One region of the Lacicoccus kunmingensis DSM 17847 genome, then DNA from elsewhere that is predicted to be linked to it. Evidence: predicted binding sites of a transcription regulator. Region 1 holds the regulator's gene; the other holds the start of a gene.

Region 1 (12,210 bases):
CCGAATGGGTGAACATTCATAAGCATCGTCTGAGCAAAATCATCTCATCATAAGAAATAAAAGAATCTCTCCCAAACTGTTTGGGAGAGATTTTTACTTTGGATATTATTGGAAGAAAAATCCGACGATAGTCGCTGTAAGTAAACTTACAAGTGACGCACCGTATACAAGCTTAAGTCCGAATTTTGCAACAGCATCTCCACTTTCGTTGTGAAGACCTTTAACCGAACCGGCTATAATGCCGATACTTCCAAAGTTGGCAAATGAGATCAGGAATACTGAAACCATTGCTTGTGTTTTTCTTGATAATTCATCTGCGATAGTCATAAACTCACCGATTGCAACAAATTCGTTAGTGATGAGTTTTGTTGCCATCAGGCTGCCTGCAGTCTGTGCTTCATCCCATGGTATACCGATAAGGAATGCAATCGGCATGAAGATGTAACCGAGAATGTCCTGGAACGTCAGGCTGCTTCCTGGTATAAGAAGGAACAGCTGGTTCAGAAGACCGATCAGAGCAATGAAACCAATCAGCATTGCTGCAACGACAAGTACGACTTTTCCGCCGTCGATGATGTAATCACCAAGAACCTGGAAGAATGACTTTCCTTTCTCAGGATTCGTGGAAATTTCGACTCCGGTATCACTGATTTCTTCTTCGTACGGGTTGATGACATGTACGATGATGTATATACCGAAGAAGTTGAGAACGATGGCGATGATGACAAACTGTGGTTCCAGCATCGTAAAGAATGCACCGACGATTGACAGTGAGATAGAACTCATCGCCTGTGCTGCCAGTGTATACATTCTTTGTGTCGTCATTTTCGGCAGAATGTTTTTAAGTGATATGAACACTTCGGACTGACCGAGAAACATTGAAGCTGCACCGTTGTATGACTCGATATAAGGCATGCCTGTAATTCTTGTCATCAGCATACCGATACCTTTAATGATTAAAGGCAGTACTCTTATGTAAGAAAGAATACCAATGATTGCACTGATGAAGATGATAGGGACCAATACATTGAAGAAGAACACGTTGAATGCCATTCCATCTTCACTGTTGTATAAAACCTGATCGCCTGAGGCGGCTGACTCTGTAGATAATGACATCAGGTCGCCGAATACAAACTGTCCGCCTTCAGCGGCAAATCCGAGCAGGTGGTCGAATGCTTCAGCAAGCCATCCGATAAATGTCTGCCCCCAAGTAGTGTTCAAGAACAAGAATGCGAAGAACAGCTGCAAAGCGAGCAAAATCAAAATATTTTTCCATTTTTTAAATGACAGTTTTTTATTGCTGCTCGCAATCCATGCCAGGAACATTGTGAATAGTATACCGACTATTCCCATTAAAATACCCATAAATAATCCTCCAAAATATAAGATATGTGCTGCGTTTATGTATATGCATCTCTAAAAGTACATTATAAAGTATATAAGACTGAAACGCGATACTGAATCATTATAATGCAAACGTTTACAAAAATAAAGAAGAACTTTATTTTTGAACAAGAAATTTGCCAAAAACTCAAGCAGAATGTATACTTTAGTCAAAGAAGGTCAAAAGAGGTGATAGCATGCGTAATATGTCAGATATTATCGAACAATATTTGAAGGAATTACTCGCAGCTTCCGACGGTGAAGGCGTCGAAATCAAGCGTGCCTTTATTGCTGAAAAATTTGACTGTGTCCCGTCCCAGTTGAACTATGTAATCAAAACACGGTTTACAAATGAACATGGTTATATGGTAGAGAGTAAACGTGGTGGCGGCGGGTATATACGTATTACCAAAGTCGAGACACATTCAAAATCAGAATATCTTGCTCATTTAAAAAATCTGATAGGTCACGGGTTAAGCCAGCAAAATGCACAGCACATCGTACAGTCGATGTTTGAAAATGACGTGATTACATTAAAGGAAGGCAAAATTATCAATGCGGCTCTGGATAGAGAGAGTTTAATGATAGAATTACCTTTCAGGGATCAGCTGAGAGCAAAAATCTTACTTAACATAATCGACGTCATTTTATACACCGAGGAGTGATTATATGATTTGTGAATCATGCCAGGAGAATGAAGCGACTGTCCATATAACGACAGGCAGTGGCTTAAATAAAACAGAGAGATATTTATGTGAAGCTTGTGCCAATAAATCGTTTTCCAGTCAATTTTCAAGTTTCTCGGACGATTCGTTCAACATTCATCAACTCTTGCAGTCATTGTCTGCCCAACAGCCGTTCGGTTCCCACAAGCAGCAGAAGAAACATTGTGAAAACTGCGGTTCGACTGTTGAATCCATATTGGAAAAAGGCAAGTTCGGCTGTGCTGAATGTTATGAAACTTTCAGCGGGAAAAGCAATGAAATCATTACTAAAGTACAGCTCTATCAAACCGAACATGTCGGTAAAATACCTCGAAAATCTTCAGCCTATATCAAGGTGAAGAAAGAAATCGAGCAGCTGCGGGCGAAACTTTCCGAATTGGTTGAAGAACAGGAGTTTGAGGAAGCAGCAGTAGTACGCGATCAGATCAAATCATTGGAAGCGGGTGATGACAATGGCAAAAATTAGTCCTTGGGTCAGCCAGGCGAAAGAAATACCTGTGGAAATGTCATCAAGAATACGACTGGCGAGAAATGTCAGAGAACTGCCGTTTCCTCATATGGTGAAAGACGAGGAAATGACTCAGATGATCGAGACATTGAATGACACGCTGAGTGATTTTAAACAAGTCAATCTGGAGGAGCTGAAGTTTGAGGATAAAGCGCTGCTGGTGGAGAAACATCTGATCAGCCCTTTATTTACCGAACGCGGGCGCCTCAGTTACATCAACGATGATGAATCCGTTTCAATCATGGTCAATGAAGAGGATCATATCAGAATTCAGGCGATGGGGGCAGAACTCTCCCTTGATGAGATATATGAGAAAGCTTCTGAACTTGATGATCGTCTGGAGAGTAAGCTCGACTACGCGTTTGACGATAAATACGGATTTCTGACAGCGTGTCCGACGAATGTCGGCACAGGGCTGAGAGCTTCGGTAATGCTGCATTTGCCGGCGTTATCATTGGGCAACAGAATTCAAAGGGTGTCGAACAACTTAAACCGCTTCGGTTTTACGCTTCGGGGCATATACGGAGAAGGTTCGGTGCCGCTCGGTCATATATATCAATTATCCAATCAGCTGACGCTCGGTCAGTCTGAAGAGGATATCATCAAGAGCTTAAACGAATTAAAAACAAGAATCATAGAAGAAGAAATAGAGATGCGCTCAATTATGAATAACGAACATCTCATAAAAGCCAAAGATTCAATATTTCGTTCATACGGCATACTTAAATATGCACATACCATTTCATTGAAAGAGGCTGCCAATCATTTAAGCAATATTAAACTGGGCGCAGATCTCGGCTTCTTGTCTGAAGATACGATAAGATTCCAGGAACTTGTTCAATTGATTCAACCTGCTTTCATCAAAATGCGTTTAAACAGTCTTGGTAAAGAGTATGTATCATTAGAGAAGGCAGTGGCCGAAGAACGTGCAACATTATTACGTGAACAAATAGGAGGGACTATATAAATGTTATTTGGAAGATTGACAGAAAGAGCCCAGAAAGTACTTGCATATGCACAGGAAGAAGCGATCAGCCTGAAGCACTCGAATATTGGCACAGAACATTTATTACTCGGTTTAATAAAAGAAAAAGAGGGCATCGCTGCAAAGGTGTTATCGAGCTTCAATATCAGTGAAGATAATGTTCGTGATGAAGTCTTCAACCTGATTAATGAAGGTGACGATGCGACAGCATCCATAAGATACACACCGAGAGCTAAAAAAGTGATTGAACTGTCCATGGATGAAGCGCGCAAGCTGCACCATAACTTTGTCGGAACTGAGCATTTACTGCTCGGGCTTATCCGTGAAAGTGAAGGCGTTGCTGCACGCGTACTTGCCAATCTGGACCTGAATATCACCAAGGCCCGTGCTTCAGTTATAAAAATGCTGGGCAACCCTGAAGCACTTCAAGGCAAGGACCCTCAAAAGAAAGATAACAATACACCGACGCTCGACTCACTCGCAAGAGATTTAACTGAAATTGCGAAGGAAGATCAATTAGACCCGGTAATCGGCCGCTCTAAAGAAGTCACAAGAGTCATTGAAGTATTATCCCGCCGTACTAAAAACAACCCGGTATTAATCGGTGAGGCCGGTGTAGGTAAAACAGCAATTGCTGAAGGACTGGCTCAATCCATCGCAAATAATGAGGTACCGGAAACATTAAGAGATAAACGTCTTATGTCCCTTGATATGGGCACAGTTGTTGCAGGTACAAAGTACCGTGGTGAATTTGAAGAGCGCATGAAAAAAGTCATGGAAGAAATTCATAAAGCAGGCAATGTGGTGTTGTTCATAGATGAACTGCATACACTGATCGGCGCAGGCGGCGCTGAAGGCGCAATTGATGCTTCCAACATTTTAAAACCGGCACTTGCCCGCGGCGAACTACAGTGTATCGGTGCGACAACTCTGGAAGAGTACCGTAAGCACATTGAAAAAGACGGAGCACTTGAGCGCCGTTTCCAGCCGGTTCAAGTAGATGAGCCGAATGTTGAAGATACTGTTTTAATTCTTAAAGGTTTAAGAGACAAATATGAAGCACACCACAGAATCAATATTACTGATGAAGCACTGGATGCGGCAGCCAAGATGAGTGCCCGTTATATCCAGGACCGTTTCCTGCCGGATAAAGCGATTGACCTGATTGATGAAGCATCTTCCAAAGTCAGACTGCGCAGTTATACTTCTCCGCCGGACCTGAAAGATCTGGAGAGTAAGCTTGAAGCGGTTAAGAAAGAGAAGAATGCCGCAGTTCAGAGTCAGGAGTTCGAATCAGCGGCAAACTACAGAGATCAGCAGTCGAAACTCGAAAAACAATTGAAAGATAAGCAGGACAGCTGGAAGAAAGAGCAGGGGCAAACCTCTCAATCTGTGACTCAGGGTGATATTGAAGTGGTCATCAGCGGCATTACAGGCATCCCGCTTTCTAAAATTGCAGAAGGCGAGTCGGAACGTCTCCTGAACCTGGAATCCATTCTGCATGGCAGAGTAATCGGACAGGAAGAAGCCGTGAAATCAATCTCCAAAGCAGTGCGCCGCGCAAGAGCGGGACTGAAAGACCCTAAGCGTCCGATAGGAAGCTTCATCTTCCTGGGCCCGACAGGTGTCGGTAAGACTGAACTTGCCCGCTCACTGAGTGAAACGATGTTCGGTGAAGAAGATGCAATGATACGTGTAGACATGAGTGAGTACATGGAGAAACATTCCATCTCAAGACTCGTCGGTTCTCCCCCGGGTTACGTCGGATATGATGACGGCGGTCAGCTGACTGAGAAAGTACGCAGAAAACCATATTCACTCGTCCTGTTTGATGAGATTGAAAAAGCGCATCCTGACGTATTCAACATGCTGCTGCAAGTATTGGATGATGGTCGTCTGACTGATGCCAACGGCCGTACAGTCGACTTCAGCAATACGATTATCGTGATGACTTCAAACGTCGGTGCACAAGAGCTCAGAGACCGTAAGTTCGCCGGCTTCGGAACGACAGCCGATTCGGGTACACAGGACTACGATACGATCAGAAGCACGATGATGAAAGAACTGAAAGAAGCATTCAGACCTGAATTCATCAACCGTGTGGATGACATCATCGTCTTCCACAGTCTCGAAAAAGAACACTTGACTGAAATTGTCTCACTGATGATTGATCAGCTTCAGGAAAGACTGATCGAACAGAATATCAATATTGAAGTGACCGACAAAGCCAAAGCGCAGATCACTGAAGATGGATATGATCCTGAATACGGCGCAAGACCGCTTGCCCGCAGCATTCAGAAAAATATCGAAGATACTTTAAGTGAATCTCTGCTGTCAGGTGCCGACTTTGAAAATAAAGTGGTCATCGTAGATTATAAAAATGAAGAATTCACAGTGAAAACGAAGAAAAAAGAAGCAGTTAAGAAGTAGAAACAGAAAGCCCAAATCGAGTGTTGGTTTGGGCTATTCTGTTTTCATTTTTACTTATGGATTCCACACTTTAAAATCTTTCTAAATAGTAATACAATAATAAAGAGTGAGGACTGGAGGAAGCTGTCAAATATGGCGAAAACTAAAAATGTCTTTGAGTGTATGGCGTGCGGATATGAATCACCCAAATGGATGGGGAAATGTCCAAGCTGCGGTGCGTGGAATCAGATGGAAGAAAAACTAATACATAAAGAAACGAAAGGCCGCGGCACACTCGGTAAACAGGAGCCGGAAAAAAGCAGCCGGCCTGTAAAATTGAATAACGTCAAAAAGACGTTTACACCGAGAACCTTAACAAAAAGCGGAGAATTCGACCGCGTGCTTGGCGGCGGGATTGTGAACGGCTCTCTCATATTAATCGGCGGTGACCCGGGCATCGGAAAATCGACGATTTTACTTCAGACGGCATTGACATTGTCTGAAGAGCATGAAGTGCTGTATGTCTCCGGCGAGGAATCGCTCGAGCAGATCAAGCTCAGAGCGGACAGGCTGGAAGAATCAAGCGACAATCTGAATGTCTATTGTGAAACGAATCTCTATTACATCCATGATGAAATAAAGAAATCGAAGCCGGATTTCCTGATCATAGATTCCATTCAGACAATATTCCACCCGGATATTACGAGTGCGCCGGGCAGTGTATCGCAGGTGAGGGAATGTACTCAGAGCCTGATGAATATTGCCAAGGGTGAAAACATTGCAACGTTCATCGTCGGTCATGTAACAAAGGAAGGTCAGATTGCCGGACCGCGTCTCCTGGAACATATGGTGGATACCGTCCTTTATTTTGAAGGGGACCAGCATCATACATTCCGTATTTTAAGAGCTGTAAAAAACCGTTTTGGATCGACGAATGAAATGGGTATATTTGAAATGAAAAATATAGGGTTGAAAGAAGTGTTGAATCCTTCTGAAATCTTTTTGGAAGAACGCTCTAAAAACACGCCCGGCTCTGCAATTGTGGCAACCATGGAAGGTACAAGGGCAATGCTTGTGGAAGTACAGGCACTTGTCACACCGACCCATTTCCATAATCCAAGGCGCATGGCAACAGGGATTGACCAGAATCGTCTGTCACTTTTAATGGCAGTCCTGGAAAAGAGCGGTGGTTATCTCATGCAGCAGCACGATGCCTACATCAAGGTTGCGGGCGGCGTGAAACTGGAGGAACCTGCTGTAGATTTAAGTGTCATTATCAGCATCGCTTCAAGCTTTAAAAATAAAGAAGTGCGAGGTGATGACTGTTTTATCGGCGAAGTTGGCTTAACGGGCGAAATAAGACGTGTAACCAAGATAGAATCGCGTCTTCAGGAAGCCGCCAAGCTTGGATTCAAGCGGGCAATCGTACCTAAAGCGAGCCTGTCCGGCATTCAGCTGCCGGAAGGTTTAAAAGTTCATGGTGTAAGCGACCTGGGCCAGGCGATAAAATACGCATTTAATTAACTGGATAAAAGCAATTTAAGGAGGTGAATGATATGTTGAGATACTTGTTGTATATTTTATACTTTTTCTGTGGTGTATCACTGGGAGTGTGGTTGTTTCCTGACTTAATTTCCATAATGCCTGTCAATCTGCCGGCCATACTGAATAATGCCCTCGTTCATGCTTTGCTTGGCGGACTGCTCTTTTTGATCGTCTTCTATTGGTCTATTGATAAAGTGGAGCAGTTGATCCGTAAAGGCGAAGGTATTCTTTTAAACAGAAATCTGCCTGAAATTATCTTTGCTACATTGGGTATGGTCATTGGACTTGTTGTTGCTGTCTTAATATCATTATTATTAAATACATTAAATATTCCAATCGTGAGCGAAGTCATATCTTTCGCACTGGCAATTATTTTAGGTTACCTGGGTTTTCAGATTGGCCTGAAAAAACACAGCGAAGTATTGGAACTGCTGCCGAAACAGAATGTCAAAGAACAACAGGACGGCAGGCAGGGTCAGAAAAAACTGCTGGATACCAGCGCAATTATAGATGGACGAATTGTGGATGTAGTAAAAACAGGATTTATAGAAGGAGAGCTCTCAGTGCCCCAATTTGTGCTGGATGAACTGCAGCTGATTGCGGATTCCACGGATTCCATGAAAAGGGACCGCGGGCAGAGAGGCTTGGAAATGCTCCGCATGCTTCAGGAAAGCTCCGAAAATGTGAATGTACAGCCGGTCAAATATGACAAGCTGGACGTTGATCATCAATTGGTACAGCTGGCTAAAGAAGAGAATGCCGCACTGATTACGACTGATTACAATTTGAACCGTGTATGCCAGGTGCACAACATTAAAGTTTTAAATGTCAATGAACTGTCAGATGCAATCAAACTGATCATCAAACAGGGCGATACATTGGATATTATGGTGACAAAACACGGTAAGGAAGAAGACCAGGGTGTCGGCTATCTTGAAGATGGTACAATGGTTGTTATCGAAGAAGGCAGGAAGCTGGTTAATCAGACTGTCAGCGTAGAAGTGACAAGTGTGCTGCAAACCAATTCAGGGCGCATTATCTTTACTAAGAAAGAGAGTTAATCATGGCTTATATCGCAATCATTCCCGCTGCAGGCTTAGGCAGGCGCATGGGTTATAACAAAAATAAAGTATTTATCGAGCTGAATAAAAAATCCATCATTGAACTGACTGTTGAGCAATTTCAGAACGATCATAATTGTGAAGGGATTTATTTGGCGACGAGAGAAGATGAAACAGAACTGCTAAAGGAAAAGCTGGCCGGGTATGATAAAGTGCACGGTGTATTCATCGGGGGAAAAGAACGTCAGGACAGCATTTATAATGTTTTGGAAAAAATTCCGCAATGTGAGTATATTTTCATCCACGACGGCGCGAGACCGTTCATCACAAAAGAATTGCTGGATGACATATATGCCAAGGTTAAAGTACACAAGGCGGTCATTTGCGGAGTGAAAGTCAAAGATACGGTCAAGATGGTGAAGGGTTCCCATGTAGTGGAGACTTTGCCGAGGGAAGAGCTGTTCATTACACATACACCGCAGGCTTTTGATTATGAATTGATTAGGCGTGCGCATGAAAATGCCCGTGCAAACGAGCTGTCTGTAACGGATGATTCGAGCATGGTGGAGGCGCTGGGAGAAGAAGTGCACATTGCCGAATCATCCTATAACAATATTAAAATAACTACCCGTGAAGATCTGGTAGTTGCCGAATCAATCATCAACAGAGAAGGTGAAGACAAATGATAAGAATCGGACATGGTTTTGATGTTCATGCATTTGCCGATGACAGACCACTGATCATAGGCGGGTTGAATATCCCGCATGACAGGGGACTCGCCGGCCATTCGGATGCCGATGTACTGCTGCATACGGTGGCAGACGCAATACTCGGGGCACTGGCCCTTGGAGACATCGGCAAGTTCTTTCCGGATACAGATGAACAGTATAAAGATATGGATTCAAAAATATTACTGGCTGAAGTTGTGCAGAAAATGCACGATGAAAAGTACGAAATCGGTAATATTGATGCTGTAATTATGGCCCAGGCGCCAAAATTCAGACCGCATATAGATGATATGCGGGAAAGTGTCGCTTCAATTTTGAAGACATCCATCTCTAATGTTAATATTAAAGCGACTACAACAGAAAAACTGGGTTTCGTAGGCAGAAAAGAAGGCATCACTTCTGAAGCAGTGGTACTGCTCACAAAAATGGAGGAATCATAATGGATAAAGTAAGAGTCAGATATGCACCGAGTCCAACCGGATTTTTGCATATAGGAAACGCACGTTCAGCGTTATTTAACTATTTATTTGCACGTCACTACGGCGGAGACTTCATCATCAGGATCGAAGACACTGATAAATCACGTCATGTTGAAACAGGTGAAGAATCTCAGTTGAAAAACTTGAAATGGCTGGGTATCGACTGGGATGAAAGTATCGATATCGATGGCGGATACGGTCCATACCGTCAATCTGAACGCGGGTCCATCTATGAACCTTATATTCAGAAAATGCTGGATGAAGATCTTGCTTACCGCTGTTACATGACAAGCGAGGAACTGGAAAAAGAACGTGAAGAACAGATTACGCGCGGGGAAATGCCGAGATACGGCGGCCACCATGCCAATCTGACAAAAGAAGAGGAAGAAGCACTTATTGCTGAAGGACGTGAACCGGCTATACGTATCCGGGTCCCTAAGGATAAAGTCTACAAATTTGATGATATCGTCAAAGGCGAAGTATCGTTCGAATCCAATGGTTTTGGTGACTGGGTCATCGTTAAGAAAGACGGCATCCCGACTTATAACTTTGCTGTGGCAATAGATGACCATGAAATGTCAATCTCACACGTGCTGCGAGGTGATGATCACATTTCAAATACACCGAAACAGCTGATGGTCTATGAAGCTTTAGGACTTGAAGCACCTAAATTCGGTCACATGACATTAATCGTCAATGAAAATAAAAAGAAATTATCCAAGCGTGACGGCGCAATCATTCAATTTATCGAGCAGTATAAAGAACTTGGATATTTGCCGGAGGCATTATTTAACTTCATCGCATTGCTTGGATGGACGCCTGAAGGCGAGGAAGAGATCTTCAGCAAAGAAGAATTCATTAAACTGTTTGATGAGAAACGTTTATCCAAAGCACCTGCTTTCTTTGATAAGCAGAAACTGACATGGATCAACAACCAGTATATGAAAGAGAAAGATGCAGAGACAGTTTTTGATATGGCACTGCCTTTCCTGATTAAAGAAGGTCTGGTCAATGAAGATTCAGGCCCAGAAGAGATTGAATGGGCAAGGAAACTCGTCGCACTCTATCAGCCGCAAATGAGCTTTGCCGGAGAGATTACCGCTTTATCCGAGCAGTTCTTCAAGGACGATATCGAATTTGGTGAAGCAGCGACAGAAGTAATCAACCAGGAACATATACCTGAACTGATGACTGCGTTGTATGATGAGTTTGAAGACTTGATCGACTTTGATCCTGCTACAATCAAAAAATCAATTAAAAATGTACAGAAAGCTACAGGATATAAAGGGAAACAGCTGTTCATGCCAATCCGGGTTGCTGTTACAGGACAGACTCAGGGTCCTGAACTGCCGGATTCAATATCCTTGATTGGTAAGGAAAAAGTATTGAACAGAATTTCCAAATTAAAATAAATAGGCTTCCTGAGTCTATCTTGTTGAAGTCGGGTTTATAATCGATTATTATAATCAGTAACAGAGAAATGAAGTATGGTCTATTATGGAAATCAGAGATTGTCTGGCAGGTGAGAAGGCAACCATAATATAATTCAGAAATGCACTCTGTCATGAATTGTATATTTATAAGTGCAAATTTATTTTGTAAACAGAGTGGAACCGTGCGAAATGCGCCTCTGTCCAGATTTTTGGACAGAGGCATTTTTTTATTTTGAGAGGAGGATCATCTTGTTTAATCGAATGAAAGAGGACATCGATATGGTACTTGAGCTGGATCCTGCAGCCAAAAGTAAGTTCGAAGTGTTTTTTACTTATTCAGGACTGCATGCTGTATGGATGCATTTAATTGCGCATAAGCTGTACAAGCGGAAATTTGCCACACTCTCCAGAGTCATCTCGCAGATCAGCCGCTTTGTAACAGGGATAGAAATCCATCCGGGCGCCCAGGTCGGCAGACGTTTATTCATAGACCACGGCATGGGCGTGGTGATCGGTGAAACATGCCGCATCGGTAATAACGTGACAATATACCAAGGCGTCACACTTGGCGGTACAGGAAAAGAAGAAACGAAAAGACACCCGGACCTGGATGATAATGTGCTGGTTGCTGCGGGAGCGAAAGTGCTGGGCAACATAAGGATGGGGGAAAACTCCAAGATCGGTGCGAATTCAGTCGTGCTGATCAATGTTCCGAAGGACTCCACTGTGGTCGGTATACCGGGCCGCATCGTCAAGCAGGCCGGCGAAAAGGTTAAAGGTGCACGTGATCTGAACGTGACAGATTTACCGGATCCTATACTGGAAATGATTATAGGTCTGGAAGATGAAATAAAAGACTTTAGAAAAGAAGTAAGGGATGAGGTTAAAGATGGTTCGCATATATAATACTTTGACAAGACAGAAAGAAACGTTCAAGCCGATTGAAGAAGGCAA
Region 2 (12,210 bases), on a different contig from region 1:
CATGACTGTCGTTACAAGTGATAAAGATCAGCTGGATGAAATGGGTGTCTCCATACTGACACGGGACAACCTGGTCAGTGTCGATAAAGACGGTGCAGTCAGACACAACAATGATGTCATTGCAGAAATTATTTATGATATTGCACTGACGGAAATCAGTACATTGCAATATCGTTTGAACAAAGATCAAAGTTAGGATTGATGAAATGTCTTTTGCATCAGATATGAAAAATGAACTTACGCGTGTGGACGTCGATACATGCTGTCAAAAGAGTGAATTGTCCGCACTCATAAAGATGAACGGGGCATTAAGCTTTTTTAACGGCGAGTGGGTGATCAGCGTTCAAACTGAAAATGCGGCGATCGCCCGAAGAATCTTCTCTTTGATAAAAAATCTGTACGGCGTTGATATCGAACTTCTCGTACGAAGAAAGATGAAGCTGAAAAAGAACAATGTCTATATAAGCAGAGTGAAGAAAGATGCACATAAAATGCTTACAGATCTCAATATCATCAAGGACGGCATCATCACAAACGCCATCAATGAAGAGATTAAAAGTAAAGAGTGCTGTATACGCAGCTATTTGCGCGGTGCATTTTTAGCGGGCGGCTCGGTGAACAATCCGGAAACGTCTGCCTATCACCTGGAAATCGCATCATTGTATGAGGATCATGCAAGAGTGCTGACAGAGCTGATGAACGGTTATGAACTCAATGCGAAGTATATTGAGCGTAAGCGCGGAGGGTATATCACTTATTTGAAAGGTGCAGAGAAAATCGCTGAATTTTTAAGTCTGATCGGTGGTTACCAGGCGCTCTTGAAATTTGAGGATGTCCGCATCGTCCGGGATATGAGAAACTCCGTCAACAGGCTGGTCAACTGCGAAACGGCCAATTTGAATAAAACCGTCGGCGCAGCGATGCGGCAGGTTGAAAATATTCAGCTGATCGATGATGAGATCGGCATCAGCGAATTGCCTGAAAGACTTCAGGAAATCGCAAGACTCCGTATCGAGCATCAGGACGTCTCTTTGAAAGAGCTTGGTGAGATGCTGTCGACCGGCGCAATTTCGAAGTCCGGCGTCAACCATCGCCTGAGAAAACTCGACACCATCGCAGAAAAAATAAAGAGCGGAGAAGTGATGGAATTTTGATGACCGCATTCAATCATTCCCGGTGAGCGCAAACTTGCCGGGTTTTATTTGTCACTAAATGGCCAAACATTGAAAAAAAGTCTATAGTTTGAGCCGGCTTTAAATTGAAATTTGTATTTTACAAGAGTAGAATGACGGATTATAACGACATGGAGGTAATTTACGATATGAAAAAATGGTTAACGATGATATCACTCGCGGCCACGATGCTTGCAGTATCTGCATGTGGAGACGAGTCCGCAGAAGGTGAAAACGGCGACGGTGCAGAAAATGGTGAATCTCAGACTGCTGAAGAAGGCCAAGCATCTGAAGGTCAATCTGCTGAAGGCGGCGAAACGCCTGAAATGCCTGAACCGGACCTTGAAGACGTCCCTGACGTTGTTGCTGAGATAAATGGTGAGGAAATCACTAAGGAAGAATTTGAGCAAGTGTATACCGGCCAGTTCCAGCAGGCTTCAATGATGCAGGAGATGACCGGCGAGGAAGTGAACGAAGATGAGCTGAAGCAGCAGATTGCTGAAGGACTGGTTTCTGAAAGACTGCTTGTACAAGAAGCGGAAAACCGTGACATGAGTGCTTCAGAGGAAGATGTCGATGCGATGATCAGTGAGATTACAGAAGCGAACGGCATGGAATCTGAAGATGATTTCTTCGCAGCGATGGAAGAGAGCGGCATGTCAGAAGATGAAATCAGAGCCGAGCTTGAAAAACAAGTCAAAGTCGAAGCGTTAATTTCTGAAGAGGCCGGCGATATCGAGCCGACAGATGAAGAACTTCAGAAAGTCTACGATGAGCAGATCGCAGCACGTGAAGAAGCTCAAAGCGAAGGTGAAGGCGAAGAGACTGAACCGCCGGCATTCGAAGATGTAAAACCCCAGATTGAAGAACAGCTTGTCAGAGAAAAAGAGGCAGAAGCGGCACAGGGTCTTGCAGATGAACTTCGTCAGGATGCCGACGTGACTGTGAATCTGTAATTGACGGGCAATCACTTTAATGAATGAATTGAAAACTTTATGAGTGAGTTGTGAGTGGCATGAAATATGCTTTTTGGACCACTTCGTCCCATCACTCATTCACCAAATAAAAATCCGCTGACAATCTTAAAGTTGTCAGCGGATTTTTATTATCATTCGCCGTAAATTTCATCGAGGGCGACATCGAGTGTCGGGTAGTTGAATTTGAATTCGTTCGCAAGCAGTTTTTCAGGGATGACTTTCTGTCCTCTGATAATCAGAATGGACTGGTCGCCAAGTACCGTTTTGAATAAAAACCCCGGGGTCTTGACGATTGTCGGCTTGCCGAGCGCCATGCCCAGATATTTTGCGAATTGTTCCTGTCTGAGCGGAACGGGGGCGGTCATATTGACCGGCCCGTCAATCTCATCGACAGCAAGTACATACAGGAGGGAATTAATCAGGTCTTCCAGGTGAATCCAGCTGTAATACTGCTGTCCGGTGCCGATGTTCCCGCCGGCCCCGAACTTGAACGGCAGTGCCATCATCGGCAGCACGCCTTCATCTTTATCCAGTACGAGTCCGAAGCGTCCGAGAACGACTCTTGTCCCGAATTCTTCAAATTTGAGTGCTTCCTTTTCCCATACACTCACGACTTTTGCGAGATAGTTCGACGGCTGGAATTCATTCTCTTCTGTGAAGCTGACATGTTCGCTGGTCGGATAATATCCGACGGCGCTTGCGTTAATCAGAACGCCGGGCTTTATTTCGCTGTTTCGTACCCAGCTATGAAGCAGCCTTGTCGTATTGATTCTGGAGTCCATTATTTCTTCCTTATGGCTGTCCGTCCACATTTTCTGCAGGGAAGCACCGGCAAAGTTGTAGACCGCATCTATATTGACGGGCAGCGCATCTGCCCAGCTCAAATTATTGATGTCATCCGGATCGTATTTTATATAATGTATAAAAGGGTGATCGTCTGAATGTTCGCTGCGGCTTAAAATATATACGTGATTGCGTTCCTCGACTAAAACTTCTGTTAAACGGGCACCGACTAAGCCTGTTCCGCCGGTAATCAATATATTCATTAATGGAGGGCCTCCTTATATTCCTTTATATTCTTTACCCAAAAATGGCAAAAATAAAAGTGCTATATGCCTTTTTGACATATAGCACTGCTTCAAAAATTATTTTTGAACTTTTTCCGGTTCCATCACTTCGTCGATCAGACCGTATTCCTGTGCTTCCGCAGCAGTCATAAAGTTATCACGATCAGTATCTTTTTCGATTTTTTCAAGTGGCTGGCCGGTTCTTTCTGCCAGAATCTTGTTCAGTTTTTCGCGTGTTCTTAAGATGTGCTTGGCAGCAATTTCAATTTCAGTTGCCTGACCTTGTGCGCCGCCCAGCGGCTGGTGAATCATCACTTCGGCATTCGGCAATGCAAAGCGTTTGCCTTTTGCTCCTGCTGCAAGAAGGAATGATCCCATTGAAGCAGCCATGCCGACACAGATTGTCTGAACATCCGGCTTGATGTGCTGGATTGTATCATAAATAGCCATTCCAGCTGTAACACTGCCGCCCGGGGAGTTGATATAAAGATAAATATCTTTCTCAGGGTCTTGTGCCTGCAGGAATAAAAGCTGACTCACTACCGAGTTGGCAACATTATCATCGATGCCGCTGCCGATCATTATGATTCTATCTTTTAATAGTCTACTATAAATGTCATAAGCTCTTTCACCGCGATTTGTCTGTTCAATCACTGTAGGTATTAAATTCATAGTTCTAACCTCCATATATATCTGTAATTTGCTACTGTTTTAGTTATATCACATTAGTCAAACAAGGTCAAAGGATTAAAACCAACTTTAAATTGTCATAAATATTTGATACAATTATGATGTTTTAATCACCGCATTTAGGTTACAATGTATAAGTATGCCCCCATGGTGTAATGGATAACACGTAAGATTCCGGTTCTTAAGATAGGAGTTCGATTCTCTTTGGGGGCGTTTTTTATTTACCATTAATAATGTGGCAGGTGATGATATGCTGAATGATATTGAAATCATTGAGGAGCCGAATGATAATCTCAAAGAAGGTTACGTGCGCGATGTTTTTTTCGTCGCTATTAACTGCGGAAAATTATTATTGGAAAGCGGTGCTGAAACTTACCGCATCGAAGATACCATGATGCGCATCTCAAATACATACGGCATCAGCAATCCTCAGGTTTTCGTCACACCTACCGTCATTATATTTTCGATGAACGAACATTCACTGACACAGACCGTGCGCATTGAAGAGCGGGCAAATGACCTTGGCATGGTCGATGTCATCAACAACTTATCCCGGGATATCGCCCAGGGCATGCCGATAAAGTCGGCGATTAAAAGAATAGAAAAAATACATGATGCACTGGTCTTTCCTTTTTGGCTGATGGTCCTGTGCGGCGGCATGACCGCTTTCATGTTCCTGCTGTTATTTAACGGCTCACTTGCAGATCTGCCTGCAGCAACATTCGGCGGTGCGCTCGGCGTCTTTATAATGGAAAGTATTTTACGTTTTACAAGAGTCAAATTCTTCACGGAGTTCTTCGCGTCATTCTTTATCGCTGTCACATCATTTTTCTACGTTCAGTATGGTCCCGGTTTAAATATGGATTTAATTATCATCGCAGCAGTCATGCCGCTCGTTCCCGGTGTGCTGATCACCAACGCCATACGGGAGATGATCCGCGGACACTTGCTTGCAGGCGTGATGAAAGGGACGGAAGCGATGCTCACAGCCTTCGCGATAGGTGCAGGTGTGGCACTGATATTCATGCTCATTTAAGGAGGCGGCGCCATGTTAACGTTACTCTATCAGTTCATCTTAAGCTTCTTTGCCTCCATGGGTTTCGGGATACTGTTCAATGCGCCGAGAAGGGCACTGCTCCAATGCGGTCTGACAGGCGCAGCAGGCTGGATTGTCTACTATATATTGAGCAGTTTTGAAGTCAACCAGATATTGGCGAGCTTTGCCGGCGGCATAGTTCTCACTGCAGTATCTATTTTCAGTTCAAGATATATGAAGATGCCGATTGTCATATTCATTACATGCGGCATCATCCCGCTCGTTCCGGGCGGTAAAGCCTACCAGGCGATGCGCAATGTCGTTCTGGAAGATTATCAGCTGGCATTTTCATTCGGTATAGAAGCGGCGCTTATAGCCAGTGCAATCGCACTCGGCATCATTACATCAGAAATGCTCTACTCATTGGTGAATACGGCATTAACTAAATTAAAGACAGGTGAATAAGGTGTTAGTTTTAGATTATTATACGAGAGACCGTTGTGCATTGTGTGATGAAGGCATTCTTCAAATAAAAATCGCACTGTCGGAGCTCAGGGAAATGAATGTTAAAATCAATAAAGTAAATATTGATGAAGATGATGCACTGCAGGAAGAATACATGGTGAGGGTTCCGGTATTGAAGCACGACTCAACTGTCATCCAGGAAGGCGTCCTCGATTTCGTCCAGATCTATGATTATTTAAAAGCGAATAAGGGTAAACATAATATGAATTGATTTATGAATTGATTAAATTAATTGCATTGTTACATATATTTCTGATATATTAATAATGTAATTTTTTTGTCCCTGGTGGGACGTAAAACGTCTCGCTATGATGAAAGGTGGTTGAATGAATGTGGCAGAGATTGATTGACATCCAGAAAAGTATCGTACCTGATATTTTATCCCACATGCTTAAACGCCTGGATATACTGAGTTGTATTGAAACGGAACAACCAATCGGCAGAAGATCACTGGCCAGACAACTGGGGATGACAGAAAGAGTTTTGCGCAGAGAAGTTGAAGAACTTTCACAACTGAACTTGATAAAAGTCGACGCGAAAGGCATTTCCATCTCAGAAATTGGCAGGGCAGCATTAAAGGAAGTTGAACCATTCCTGACATTGATTGAGAGCCGGAATGACCTGGCAGAAAAGCTGAAACAGCAATATCCGCTAAAAGATATATTTGTTGTCAGAGGTGATGCCGATCAAAATGCGATGGTTAAAGAAGAGTTGACGAGATTGATGGCAGAGGAACTGATGGAAAACCTGTTCAAGGGTGCGGTTGTTTCAGTCGCAGGCGGTTCCACGATGGCATCGGTCAGCAAATTTTTAAGACCGAAGCATGACAATCTGCTGTTCGTCCCTGCAAGGGGCGGTCTCGGTGAAGATGTTGCATTCCAGGCGAACTCGATAGTGAGCCACCTGGCGGAAGCGACTTCCGGAGAACACCGGATGCTTTATGCACCGGACAGCATCAGTAAAGCATCACTTGAATCATTGAAAGAAGAACCGATGGTCAAAGAAATCATCGATCTGAACAATCGTTCATCGATGGCCATCCATGGCATCGGAGATGCACTGCAGATGGCCCGCCGCAGAAATGTCACTGAGGAAGTGATGTCGAAACTGGGCGCGGAAAATGCAGTCGGAGAAACTTTCGGTTTTTATTTTGATGCTGAAGGGAATATGGTCCATAAGGTGAAAACCATTGGACTGCAGCTGGAAGACCTCGAAAATAAAGAGTCCATCTTTGCAGTTGCAGGCGGAGACAGTAAAAAAGAAGCAGTAAAAGCGTATTTGAAATTAGCGCCGCAAAACACAATCTTATTTATTGATGAAGCGGTCGCACAACATTTATTAGGATAAAACTAAGGAGGCCATTTTAATGGTTAGAGTAGCAATTAATGGATTTGGAAGAATAGGAAGACTTGCAGCAAGAGAGATTCAAAATTATGATGACATGGAAGTCGTCGCAGTAAACGATTTGACAGATGACGACTTTTTAGCACACTTATTCAAATATGATTCGACTCAGGGCCGCTTTGAAGGCGATATCGAAGTATTGGAAAACGGCTTTAAAATCAACGGTCAGGAAGTAAAATCATTCACTGAGAAAGATCCTTCCAACCTGCCTTGGGGCGATTTAAATATAGATATCGTACTTGAATGTACAGGTTTCTTCACTGAAGAACAGGATGCGAGAAAACACCTTGATGCAGGCGCTAAAAAAGTATTGATCTCTGCACCGGGTAAAGGCGATATGAAAACAATCGTATACGGTGTAAATGAAAATACGCTGGACGGTTCTGAAGAAGTTGTTTCTGCAGCATCATGTACAACGAACTGTCTGGCACCGGTTGTTAAAGTATTGAATGACGAGTTCGGCATCAAAAAAGGTCTGATGACAACAATTCACGCTTATACCGGCGACCAGAACACATTGGATGCGCCGCATGCAAAAGGCGACTACCGCCGTGCGCGCGCAGCAGCAGAAAACATCGTACCAAACTCTACTGGTGCAGCTAAAGCGATCGGTCTTGTTCTTCCTGAACTTGAAGGCAAACTTGACGGTGGTGCACAGCGTGTGCCGGTCGCAACAGGTTCACTCACTGAAGTGACTGTAACATTGGATAAAAATGTTTCAGTTGAAGATGTGAACAATGCGATGAAGAATGCAGTCAACCCTTCATTCGGCTATAACGAAGATCAGATTGTATCTGCAGACATCATCGGTATTAAAGAAGGTTCACTGTTTGACGCGACTCAGACGCGTGTACTTGAAGTGGACGGCAAACAATTGGTAAGAGCCGTTGCATGGTATGATAATGAAATGTCCTATACTGCCCAGCTTGTCCGTACTTTAAATCATTTGGTAACACAATAATAAACTTAACCTGGCGGGTGGATATTCCACCCGTTTTTTATTTTTTATGTGAAGCTAAATTGGGTATAATAAAGACAATGAATATTTTAGGAGGCAAGTCATGAAGAAAACTGTTGAAGATATTGAATTAAAAGGCCAGAAAGTGCTCCTGAGAGCCGATTTGAACGTACCGATGGAAGACGGTACAGTGACGAATGATAATCGGATCGTGCAGGCGCTTCCTACAATCAAGTATGTATTGGAACAAGGCGGCCGGGTCATTTTATTCTCACACCTCGGCAAAGTGAAAACAGAAGAAGACAAGAAAGATAAAACTTTGAAGCCTGTTTCCGATAAGCTCGGCGAATTGCTCGACCAGACAGTTTTATTTGTGCCGGAAACGAGAGGCACTGAGCTGGAGTCGGCAATCGATGAGTTAAAAGACGGTGAAATTCTATTGTTCGAAAATACCCGTTTTGAAGATATAGACGGTAAGAAGGAGTCCGGAAATGATGCGGACCTCGGCAAGTACTGGGCAAGGCTCGGCGACGTCTTCGTCAACGACGCTTTCGGTACTGCACACCGCTCGCACGCATCGAACGTCGGCATCGCAGAAAATGTTGAAACCGTATCCGGTTACCTGATGCAAAAGGAAATTGACTTTATCGGCGGTGCGGTCGATGCGCCTAAAAAGCCGTTTGTCGCAATTTTGGGCGGCGCAAAAGTATCGGATAAGATTGGCGTTATTGAAAACCTGCTTGAAAAAGCGGATAAAGTGCTGATAGGCGGCGGTATGGCCTACACCTTCTTCAAGGCACAGGGCAAGGAAATCGGCACTTCACTTCTTGAAGAGGACAAAGTGGAACTTGCGAAATCACTGCTTGAAAAAGGAAAAGACAAAATCGTCCTGCCTGAAGATGCCATCGTGGCAGAGAAATTTGATAAAGATGCTGCACATAAAACAGTATCAGTGGACGACATTCCCCGCGACATGATGGGGCTCGATATCGGACCGGATACTGTCAAAGCGTTTGAAAGCCATCTGAAAGATGCAAAAACCGTCGTATGGAACGGTCCCATGGGCGTATTTGAATTTGAAAACTTCGCACAGGGCACCATCGGTGTATGTAAAGCACTTGCCGGACTGGAGGATGCCATCACAATCATCGGCGGCGGCGACTCGGCTGCAGCTGCGTTCGATCTTGGGTATGAAGACGACTTCTCCCACATTTCAACAGGCGGCGGCGCTTCCCTTGAATATTTAGAGGGCAAAGAACTGCCGGGACTTGCAGCAATCAACAATAAGTAATGAAACTTTAGGAGGAAAATTATGAGAACACCATTTATCGCAGGAAACTGGAAGATGAACAAAACGATTTCCGAAGGGGAACAATTTCTTGACAGCTTAAAAAATCTGCCGGCTAAAGACGAAGTGGAAAGTGCAATCTGTGCACCATTCATCCACCTGCCGTCATTAGTTGAGAAAGCGAAAGACCTGAACGTCGGCATCGGTGCTGAAAACGCACACGAGGAAGACAGCGGTGCATTTACAGGCGAAGTTTCTGTTACAATGCTTCAGGACCTCGGTGTGGACTATATCATCATCGGCCACTCTGAACGCCGTGAACATTTTAACGAAACAGATGAAACGGTAAATAAAAAGACCCTTACCACTTTGAAAAACAACATTGTACCGATTGTCTGCGTCGGCGAAACTGACGCTGAACGTGAAGAAGGCAAACATATTGAACGTGTTGAAAACCAGGTAGAAAAGGCGCTGCTTGAAGTATCTGCTGCAGATGCTGAAAAAGTGGTCATCGCATATGAACCGATCTGGGCGATCGGCACAGGAAAATCTGCGACAAGCGATGATGCAAACGAAATGTGCGGCGCTGTCCGTAAAAAGATTGCTTCATTATACAGTGACGATGTCGCAAATAAAGTCCGCGTCCAGTACGGCGGCTCTGTAAAACCGGCAAACATCAAGGAGTATATGGAGCGTGAGCACATCGACGGTGCACTTGTCGGCGGTGCGTCTCTTGAAGCGGATTCTTTCCTCGAACTGCTGGAAGGTGCTAAATAATGACCAAACCGACAGCTTTAATCATTTTGGATGGGTTTGCCAACCGTGATGAAGAGAAGGGCAATGCGGTAAAAGCGGCGAATAAACCGAACTTCGACCGTTATTTCAATCAGTATCCCCACAACGAACTGTCGGCGGCCGGCATGGATGTCGGGTTGCCGGAAGGACAGATGGGGAATTCGGAGGTCGGCCACTTGAATATCGGTGCCGGCCGCATCGTGTATCAAAGCCTGACACGCATCAACAAGTCGATTGAAGACGGTGACTTCTTTGATAACGCAGTGCTGCTTGATACGATGAAGCATGTCGAGGGTAATGACAGCGAGCTCCATGTCATGGGGCTACTCAGTGACGGCGGCGTCCATTCGCATTATGAGCATTTATTTGCACTGTTGGAAATGGCGAAGAAGCAGGGGCTGAAACGTGTATATGTTCATGCATTCCTTGACGGCCGTGATGTCGGCCAGAGTTCTGCACTCGGCTTCATTGAAGAAAGCGAGCGCCGCTTTAAAGAAATCGGCATCGGTGAATTCGCATCAGTGTCCGGCCGTTATTACGCCATGGACCGTGATAAACGCTGGGACCGCGGAGAACCGGCATACCATGCGATTTCAAACGGCCGCGGCCCTGTATTTGACAGTGCAGCGGAAGGTGTACAGGCGAGCTATGATGAGGGAGTTTACGATGAATTCGTCGTACCGTTCGTTGTTAAAGGTTATGAGGACAAGGAAGGGACGGGCATCAAAAATGATGATGCAGTCATATTTTATAACTTCCGTCCAGACCGTGCCGCACAGCTGTCCGAAGTATATACAAATGAAGATTTCATGGGCTTTGAAATGGACCGCAAATACAGCGGGCTGAAGTTCGTGACATTTACGAAATACAGTGATGATGTCATCGCTGAAATCGTCTTTGAAAAGAAAGACATCGTCAACACAATCGGGGAAGTCGTGGGGGATGCGGGCGGCAAACAGCTGCGAATCGCAGAAACTGAAAAATATCCGCACGTCACCTATTTCATGAGCGGCGGACGGCACAGTGAATTTGAAGGTGAACGCCGTGCGCTGGTGGATTCTCCCAAAGTGGCGACGTATGATCTGCAGCCTGAAATGAGTGCGTATGAAGTCCGTGATGAGTGTCTGGCGGAACTCGAAAAGAAAGATCTTGACCTGATCATTTTAAATTTTGCGAATCCGGACATGGTCGGACACAGTGGTAAACTTGAACCGACGGTCAAAGCGATCGAAGCGGTCGATGAATGCCTCGGACCGATTGTCGATGAAATCATCGCGCAGGGCGGTCATGCAATTATCACGGCTGACCACGGCAACTCCGACGAGGTGACGACACCTGAAGGCAAGCCGATGACGGCGCATACGACGAACCCGGTGCCGATCATTGTCACTAAAGAAGGCGTTGAAGTAAGAAGCGGCGGCATACTGGCCGACATCGCACCAACGCTCCTCGACTTGATGGGTATTAAACAGCCGGAAGAAATGACCGGTAAGAGTTTATTGCAAAAGTAAATAGGTTTTTATTTTCATTGAAATTAATTTTTGTTTCACACATAATAAAATAGACAAATACAATTTAAGGAGATATTGATATGCCATTAATTATTGATGTTTATGCACGTGAAGTAATCGATTCCCGCGGGAACCCTACGGTTGAAGTGGAAGTATTGACTGAAAGCGGTGCGTTTGGCCGCGCCCTTGTACCGTCCGGAGCGTCAACTGGTGAATATGAAGCGGTTGAACTGCGTGACGGGGACGATACACGCTACTTAGGTAAAGGTGTAGAAAAAGCGGTGGAAAACGTCAATGAAGAAATTGCTGCTGAACTTATCGAAGGAGAATTCAGTGTACTGGAGCAGGTATCCATCGATAAAATGATGTGCGCACTTGACGGCACTGAAAACAAAGCGAAATTAGGTGCGAATGCAATACTGGGTGTATCTATGGCAGTGGCTAAAGCAGCTGCAGATTTCCTTGGACAACCTCTTTATAAATATTTGGGCGGATTCAATGCAGTTCAGCTTCCGGTACCGATGATGAACATCATCAACGGCGGCGAGCATGCTGACAACAACGTCGACATTCAGGAATTCATGATCATGCCGGTTGGTGCGGAAAGTTTTAAAGAAGGCTTGCGCATGGGCGCTGAAATTTTCCATAACCTGAAAAAAGTGCTGAGCGAAAAAGGTCTGAACACTGCAGTCGGTGACGAAGGCGGATTTGCTCCGAACCTCGGTTCCAATGAAGAGGCACTGTCTACGATCATTGAAGCAATTGAAAAAGCAGGATACGAGCCTGG

Evidence for each region. Region 1 encodes CtsR, which represses protease genes until heat stress. Its sites were predicted from a motif close to ATGGTCAATAAAGGTCAAACA; they were not measured.
Region 2: a site for CtsR is predicted at 3,942-3,962, ahead of clpP (ATP-dependent Clp endopeptidase proteolytic subunit ClpP). Genes of this name have one in related genera too.

The regions. Positions count from the first base shown of each region.
Region 1 covers NZ_JCANUC010000003.1:63,748-75,957, forward strand. Annotated here, with positions in the region: gene BO48_RS04480 (hypothetical protein) at 1-12, shown strand, start outside; gene BO48_RS04485 (NupC/NupG family nucleoside CNT transporter) at 106-1,365, opposite strand; gene BO48_RS04490 (CtsR family transcriptional regulator) at 1,581-2,048, shown strand; gene BO48_RS04495 (UvrB/UvrC motif-containing protein) at 2,053-2,574, shown strand; gene BO48_RS04500 (hypothetical protein) at 2,561-3,583, shown strand; gene BO48_RS04505 (ATP-dependent Clp protease ATP-binding subunit) at 3,584-6,031, shown strand; gene radA (DNA repair protein RadA) at 6,164-7,534, shown strand; gene BO48_RS04515 (PIN/TRAM domain-containing protein) at 7,567-8,616, shown strand; gene ispD (2-C-methyl-D-erythritol 4-phosphate cytidylyltransferase) at 8,619-9,302, shown strand; gene ispF (2-C-methyl-D-erythritol 2,4-cyclodiphosphate synthase) at 9,299-9,784, shown strand; gene gltX (glutamate--tRNA ligase) at 9,784-11,235, shown strand; gene cysE (serine O-acetyltransferase) at 11,506-12,162, shown strand; gene cysS (cysteine--tRNA ligase) at 12,146-12,210, shown strand, end outside.
Region 2 covers NZ_JCANUC010000004.1:7,720-19,929, reverse strand. Annotated here, with positions in the region: gene BO48_RS05700 (gluconeogenesis factor YvcK family protein) at 1-196, shown strand, start outside; gene whiA (DNA-binding protein WhiA) at 207-1,154, shown strand; gene BO48_RS05690 (SurA N-terminal domain-containing protein) at 1,322-2,128, shown strand; gene BO48_RS05685 (TIGR01777 family oxidoreductase) at 2,281-3,195, opposite strand; gene clpP (ATP-dependent Clp endopeptidase proteolytic subunit ClpP) at 3,295-3,888, opposite strand; tRNA gene BO48_RS05675 (tRNA-Arg) at 4,048-4,119, shown strand; gene BO48_RS05670 (threonine/serine exporter family protein) at 4,142-4,942, shown strand; gene BO48_RS05665 (threonine/serine exporter family protein) at 4,955-5,407, shown strand; gene BO48_RS05660 (glutaredoxin family protein) at 5,409-5,678, shown strand; gene BO48_RS05655 (sugar-binding transcriptional regulator) at 5,798-6,814, shown strand; gene gap (type I glyceraldehyde-3-phosphate dehydrogenase) at 6,834-7,832, shown strand; gene BO48_RS05645 (phosphoglycerate kinase) at 7,933-9,120, shown strand; gene tpiA (triose-phosphate isomerase) at 9,142-9,894, shown strand; gene gpmI (2,3-bisphosphoglycerate-independent phosphoglycerate mutase) at 9,891-11,423, shown strand; gene eno (phosphopyruvate hydratase) at 11,504-12,210, shown strand, end outside.